3 regions of the Acidovorax sp. NCPPB 3576 genome follow, and region 2 is predicted to be linked to each of the others. Evidence: predicted binding sites of a transcription regulator. Region 2 holds the regulator's gene; each other region holds the start of a gene.
The links. The regulator HrcA, encoded in region 2, represses chaperone genes, less so after heat shock. The targets are predictions, from matches to a motif close to TTAGCACTCNNNNNNNNNGAGTGCTAA.
Positions count from the first base shown of each region.

Region 1: a site for HrcA is predicted at 1,307-1,333, ahead of rpoH (RNA polymerase sigma factor RpoH). Genes of this name have one in related genera too.
Region 3: a site for HrcA is predicted at 1,433-1,459, ahead of M5C98_RS04515 (co-chaperone GroES). Genes of this name have one in related genera too.

Region 1 is NZ_CP097267.1:4,192,736-4,195,003, reverse strand. It holds gene M5C98_RS19180 (Bug family tripartite tricarboxylate transporter substrate binding protein) at 1-199, opposite strand, end outside; gene rpoH (RNA polymerase sigma factor RpoH) at 334-1,275, opposite strand; gene ftsY (signal recognition particle-docking protein FtsY) at 1,551-2,268, opposite strand, start outside.
Region 2 is NZ_CP097267.1:3,961,387-3,963,654, reverse strand. It holds gene M5C98_RS18110 (NAD kinase) at 1-861, opposite strand, end outside; gene hrcA (heat-inducible transcriptional repressor HrcA) at 890-1,894, shown strand; tRNA gene M5C98_RS18100 (tRNA-Ile) at 1,914-1,990, shown strand.
Region 3 is NZ_CP097267.1:951,429-953,696, forward strand. It holds gene groL (chaperonin GroEL) at 1-993, opposite strand, end outside; gene M5C98_RS04515 (co-chaperone GroES) at 1,047-1,337, opposite strand; gene M5C98_RS04520 (DUF2304 domain-containing protein) at 1,915-2,268, shown strand, end outside.

The sequences.
Region 1 (2,268 bases), 230 kb from region 2:
CCAGCGGTTCGGCAAACGTGCGCGCGGTCAGGTCGGGCGACGAGCCCGGCGGAAAGCCCACGATGATGCGCAGCGGCTTGCTCGGCCACCCCGGCGTCGCGAGGGCGCCGGGCGCCGACTGGGCAGCAGCCATACCCAGAGCGCCGGCGAGCGAAAGGGCAACCATCAACGTGCGGCGTCGAACGGCGGGGAAAGTCATGGGGGTCTCGTCCTTGGGAGTCGGGGCACGCCGGGGGCGGGCGCACCAATGAAAGAGCGCGCAATCCACAGGGGATTGCGCGCTCGGGATTATCGCCATGCCAACCGCGCCTGCGAAGGCGGGCGGCCATCTGGTCAGGCGTACTCGACCAGGGCTTTTTTCATCTTCTTCATCGCGGCCACTTCGATCTGGCGGATGCGTTCGGCGCTCACGCCATACACGGCGGCCAGCTCGTGCAGCGTCATGCCGCCAGAGCCATCGTCGTTCACCTTCAACCAGCGCTCTTCCACGATGCGGCGGCTGCGGTCGTCCAGGCCCGACAGGGCAACTGCGATGCCGTCCGTGGCCAGGGCGTCGCGCTGGCGCGACTCGATCATGGCGGTCGGCTCGTGCGCTCCGTCGGCCAGGTAGGCGATGGGGCCGTAGGCCTGTTCGCCATCATCCGAAGGCGAGGGGTCGAGCATGACGTCGCCGCCCGACAGGCGGGTTTCCATCTCGATCACGTCTTCGCGCTTGACGTTCAGGTGCTGCGCCACCGCGTCGATTTCGCGCTCGGACAGCGTGTCGCGGTGGGTGGCCGCATCGGCCGCTGCCGCATCGGCCTTGAAGCCCTGCTTCATCGAGCGCAGGTTGAAGAACAGCTTGCGCTGCGACTTCGTCGTGGCGACCTTGACCATGCGCCAGTTCTTCAGGATGTATTCGTGGATCTCGGCCTTGATCCAGTGCATGGCGTAGCTCACCAGGCGCACGTTCTGATCGGGGTCGAAACGCTTGACGGCCTTCATCAGGCCCACGTTGCCTTCCTGGATCAGGTCGCCGTGCGGCAGGCCGTAGCCGAGGTATTGGCGGGCGATCGACACCACCAGGCGCAAGTGCGACATCACCATGCGGCCAGCCGCATCCACGTCGTTGTTTTCCTTGAGCTGGCGCGCGTAGGTGCGTTCTTCTTCCGCCGTGAGGAGCGGAAGGCGGTTCACCGCCGAGATGTATGCATCCAGATTGCCCAAGGGGGGGATGAGCGCCCAAGGATTGGCGGGAGCCAGAGCAGTGGCTGCGGTTCCAGATTGAAGCGTCATTCCAGAGGTCCTTTCTTCCATGACATTCATGTTAGCACTCCATATGAGGGAGTGCTAAGGGACTAGTTCCCGCGCCGGCGTAGGACGCTGCAGATGAGATTCGGAAGAAAAAATACGTCCCACCGCAATGCTAGCAATGGTTTTGTGCTATTGGATTAATAGCAATCAAGTCCAAAAACTTCGTTTTGTGAACAATCAATTCGCCGGATGGCACCAATCGGCTTGCCCCGCCCAAGCCCCGTTGAAGGCCGGGAGCCTGGGCGCCGAGCCACCCTTCAGGTCAACAAAGCCTGCGCGAATTCCTTGGCGTTGAACGTTTCCAGGTCTTCCAGCTTTTCGCCCACCCCGATGAAGTACACCGGAATCGGCCGCTCCTGCGCAATGGCGGCCAGCACGCCGCCCTTGGCCGTGCCGTCCAGCTTGGTCACGATGAGGCCGGTCAGCTGCAGCGCATCGTCGAAGGAGCGCACCTGGGCCAGCGCGTTCTGCCCGGTGTTGCCATCGATCACCAGCAGCACCTCGTGCGGCGCCGTCGCATCCGCCTTGGTGACCACGCGCTTGATTTTCTGCAGCTCCTGCATCAGGTGCAGCTGGGTCGGCAGCCGCCCGGCGGTATCGACCAGCACCACGTCCTTGCCGCGCGCCTTGCCGGCAGTGACGGCATCGAAGCTCACCGCCGCGGGGTCGCCACCGTCCTGGCTGACGATCTCGACCGTGTTGCGGTCGGCCCAGACGCCGAGCTGCTCGCGCGCCGCCGCCCGGAAGGTGTCCGCCGCGGCCAGCAACACGGCCGCGCCTTCGTTCGCCAGGTGCTTGGTGAGCTTGCCGATGGAGGTCGTCTTGCCTGCGCCATTGACCCCCGCCACCATGATCACGGTGGGCGTGTGGCGGCCGATGACCAGCGATTTCTCCAGGGGGCGCAGCAGGTCGGCCAGGGCCTCGGCCAGCAGGGCTTTCACGGCGGCGGGATCGGTGGTCTTGGTGTCCTTGACG
Region 2 (2,268 bases):
CAATGTAGAAAAGTAATTCCAGCCTCGAGGGTGCAAGAAGCGGACGCAGTGTTCTGACCGCCGCACCACGATTCGATCACCGTGCTGAAGTGACGCCAACGACTGCATGTCGAAATTGGCACTGACGTCTCGGCCTCCCACGACTTCCACCGCAATGTCTGTCGTGTCTGGTAGCACGATAGGGCGATTGGACAGGGTGTGGGGCGCTATGGGAACCATCACCCAGCCAGGGATCGCTGGGTGCAGCATGGGGCCTCCTGCGGATAGAGCATATGCGGTGGAACCTGTGGGCGACGCAATGATGAGTCCGTCTGCCCGCTGGTTGGACACGAAATGCCCACCTACTTCGACTCGCAATTCGACCATGCCAGAAGTAGAGCCACGATTGACCACGACGTCGTTGAGCGCCAGCGCTTCAAATACACATTCACCCTGGCGCATCACGCACGCATGCATCAGCGGCCTTGCGTCTTCTTCATACTCTCCCTGGAGCATCGGTCTCAGTGCAGAAGCATGTTCGTCCAAAGGGATATCGGTGATGAACCCCAGTCGCCCCTGGTTGATGCCGATCAAAGGAGTTTTGAAGGGCGCCAACTGCCTGCCAATGCCCAACATCGTGCCGTCTCCCCCGATCACCATCCCTAGATCGCACTCCTCACCAATCTGCTCCGTCTTCATCACCGCATAGTCGGAAATGCCAGTGTTGTTGGCAGTTTCCTGATCCAGGATGAGTTCACAGCCTTCGTTCATGAGGAACTGCGCAACCTCTTGCACGGCATTGCGTGAGCTTTCAGAAATAACGTTGGATGTGAGCGGCTGGTATTTGCCGAAAAGTGCAACCCGTTTGAACCTGAGCTTCATCGGGAAATTAGATCATTAAAATGATTCAATGATTGATGACCGTGCCAAGTTGTTGCTGAAGGCGCTAGTGGAGCGGTATATAGCCGATGGTCAGCCTGTGGGTTCGCGCACGTTGTCACGCGCATCCGGTCTTGACCTGTCTCCTGCCACCATACGTAACGTTATGGCTGATCTCGAAGAGATCGGGTTGATCGCAAGTCCGCACACGTCTGCCGGCAGAATTCCCACGGCCAAAGGGTATCGCCTGTTCGTTGACACCATGTTGACAGTGCAGCGCGAACAACTGTATTCGCCTCAATTGGCTGCCGAGCAACCGCAAAAGGTGATAGCCAATGCGGCGCACCTGTTGTCCAGCTTGTCTCAGTTTGTAGGCGTTGTCATGGCGCCCCGGCGTGCATCTGTGTTCAGACACATCGAATTTTTGAGATTGTCGGAAAAGCGCTTGCTGGTCATCATCGTCTCGCCCGAAGGAGACGTACAGAATCGGGTGATATTCACGGACGTGGACTACTCCCAGTCGCATCTGGTGGAAGCGGCCAACTTCCTGAACAGCCACTATTCCGGGATGGACATGGATCAGGTGCGCGAGCGCTTGAAAACGGAAGTGGATCAGCTTCGAGAGGAAATTGGCTCGCTCATGCAAGCGGCTGTCAACGTTGGATCAGAAGCGATGGCCGAATCCCGGGATGACGTTGTGATCTCCGGCGAGCGCAACCTGCTCGCAGTCAGTGACTTCTCCAGTGACATGGGAAACTTGCGCCGGGCGTTCGACTTGTTCGAGCAGAAGACGCAAATCTTGCGATTGCTTGATGTTTCCAACCGTGCAGATGGCGTGCGTATCTTCATTGGGGGGGAGAGCCAAATAGTGCCTTTCGAAGAACTCTCTGTGGTCACCGCTCCCTATGAAGTTGACGGACAAATCGTAGGAACTTTGGGAGTTATCGGGCCAACCCGAATGCCCTATGACAGGATGATCCAGATCGTGGACATCACATCGAAGTTGGTTTCCAACGCACTGAGTTACCGCAAGTAAGCACATACAATTCGACCAGGGGGCGTTAGCTCAGTTGGTTAGAGCAGAGGACTCATAATCCTTTGGTCGTCGGTTCAAGTCCGCCACGCCCTACCAACTCCCATCAGGTTCAGTTGCTATCAATCGCATAGCTGAACTTTCGCAATCATCGTCGCTCGGCGCAATTCTTGGTGGCAGTTCTACTCGCTTGCGTAGGCATTGCACAGAGTCAGCCATGCGGATTCTTGTTCATAGAAGTCCTCTGACTTTGCCAAAGCCAAGGTCCAAAGGCATCACCACTGACTGTGCCCTGAGATGTTTGATCTTCGTCATCCAAGCCAATCGACGCAAAAAATGCGCTAGAATATGAGGATTGATTGATGGCTCTTTTGGAA
Region 3 (2,268 bases), 2.4 Mb from region 2:
GATCGTGTTTTCCTTGCCCACTTCGATGCGCTTGGCTTGACCCAGGTCGGCCAGGGTGACCTTCTCGAGCGTCAGGCCCACTTCTTCAGCGATGACCTTGCCGCCCGTCAGGATGGCGATGTCTTCCAGCATGGCCTTGCGGCGGTCGCCGAAGCCAGGGGCCTTCACGGCCACGACCTTCAGGATGCCGCGGATCGTGTTGACCACCAGCGTCGCCAGGGCTTCGCCCTCGACTTCTTCGGCAATGATCAGCAGCGGACGGCCGGCCTTCGCGACTTGCTCCAGCGTGGGCAGCAGGTCACGGATGTTGCTGATCTTCTTGTCGAACAGCAGCACGAAGGGGTTGTCCAGAATCGCGGATTGCTTTTCAGGATTGTTGATGAAGTAGGGCGACAGGTAGCCGCGGTCGAACTGCATGCCTTCCACGACGTCCAGTTCGGACTCGAGGGACTTGCCGTCTTCCACGGTGATCACGCCTTCCTTGCCGACCTTGTCCATGGCGTCAGCGATCAGCTTGCCGATCGTTTCGTCGGAGTTGGCGGAGATCGAACCGACCTGGGCGATTTCCTTGGAGGTCGTGGTGGCCTTGGAAGCCTTCTTCAGCTCTTCCACCAGGGCCGTCACGGCCTTGTCGATGCCGCGCTTGAGGTCCATCGGGTTGATGCCGGCGGCCACGTACTTGAAGCCTTCGCGCACGATGGCCTGTGCCAGCACGGTGGCGGTCGTGGTGCCGTCACCGGCGTTGTCGGACGTCTTGGAAGCCACTTCCTTCACGAGCTGGGCGCCCATGTTCTGCAGCTTGTCCTTCAGTTCGATTTCCTTGGCCACGGACACACCGTCCTTGGTCACGGTGGGGGCGCCGAACGAGCGCTCGAGCACCACGTTGCGACCCTTGGGGCCCAGGGTGACCTTGACCGCATTGGCCAGGATGTTCACGCCTTCGACCATGCGGGCGCGGGCTTCGCCGCCGAAAACTACGTCTTTTGCTGCCATTTGATTTCTCCGGATTCAGTAAACAGGATGTTCGGGAAAAGGGCCGGGAGGGCTTACTTTTCGACGACTGCGAACAGGTCGTCTTCCTTCATCACCAGCAATTCGTCGCCCTTGACCTTGACGGTCTGGCCAGAGTACTTGCCGAAAAGAACGCGGTCGCCGACCTTCACGTTCAGGGCGATCAGTTCGCCCTTGTCGTTCTTCTTGCCGGGACCGACGGCCAGCACTTCACCTTGATCGGGCTTTTCAGCAGCGTTGTCGGGGATCACGATGCCGGAAGCGGTCGTGGTTTCGCTTTCAATGCGCTTGACGATCACGCGATCGTGCAGGGGGCGAAGGTTCATTGCATCTCTCCTGGTTCAAAAAAGGATTGCGACATCAACAATGCGCCCGCAGGGTGCGGGCGCTTTCTGACTTCAGCGGCCATGTGCCGGCGTTGCTAGCACTCGGTCGCGTCGAGTGCTAATGATACGGGCATTCTCTGGCATTTCAAGGGGGACCCTGTGAGGGCTTGATATCGAAGCCCGTGCAAACCGTGCCAGGATTCCAAGTCAAAGCCGTGAATCCAACCCGTTCCCGGGCGCCGCCGGCGCAAGAGGCCGGATTGCGCCGATGCGGTTCGCGTGCGCTGGCGGGATCGCCGCGTGAGTTGGCTGGGGACGGGCCGCCGCATGCTTTTCGAAAGCCAGGCATCGGATGGGGGCGCCTGCGTGCATCGGACAAACATCGTTGAACGCCCATCACCAGAGGCGGCTGCCTCAAGCAAGATAAGGCGTGCACCTACAATACCGACCTCCTTGAGACCGGAGGTGATCCGGCGTCCTAACACAGCCTGCATCGCCATGCAGGACCGGGGCGTCGTTCTCGGCGCTCTCAATCAAACCGCCCGGGGGCGGGTAGATCAACAGATTCGGGAGTCCGATGGCGTCTTTGCAAGCAACCACCGCGCTGATGGGCATCGGCCTTGCGGTGCTGATCCTCTACCTGATCCGCAGGGACCACCTGTATCTGATGCATGGCCTGTTCTGGGTGGTGGTGGCTGGCGCTGCCGCCATGCTGGGTGCCTGGCCCGGGTTGATCGATCGCCTGGCGAGGTTGTTGGGCATCAGCTATCCCCCTGCGTTGCTGCTGCTTCTCGCCAGCATGGTGCTGCTGGTGAAGTCGCTCCACACCGACATGGTGAACACCCGCATTGAACGGGATGTCCGCCGATTGAACCAGCGGCTGGCCCTGCTGCAAGCCGACAACGAAAGCCTGCGTGCGCACGTCATGGGT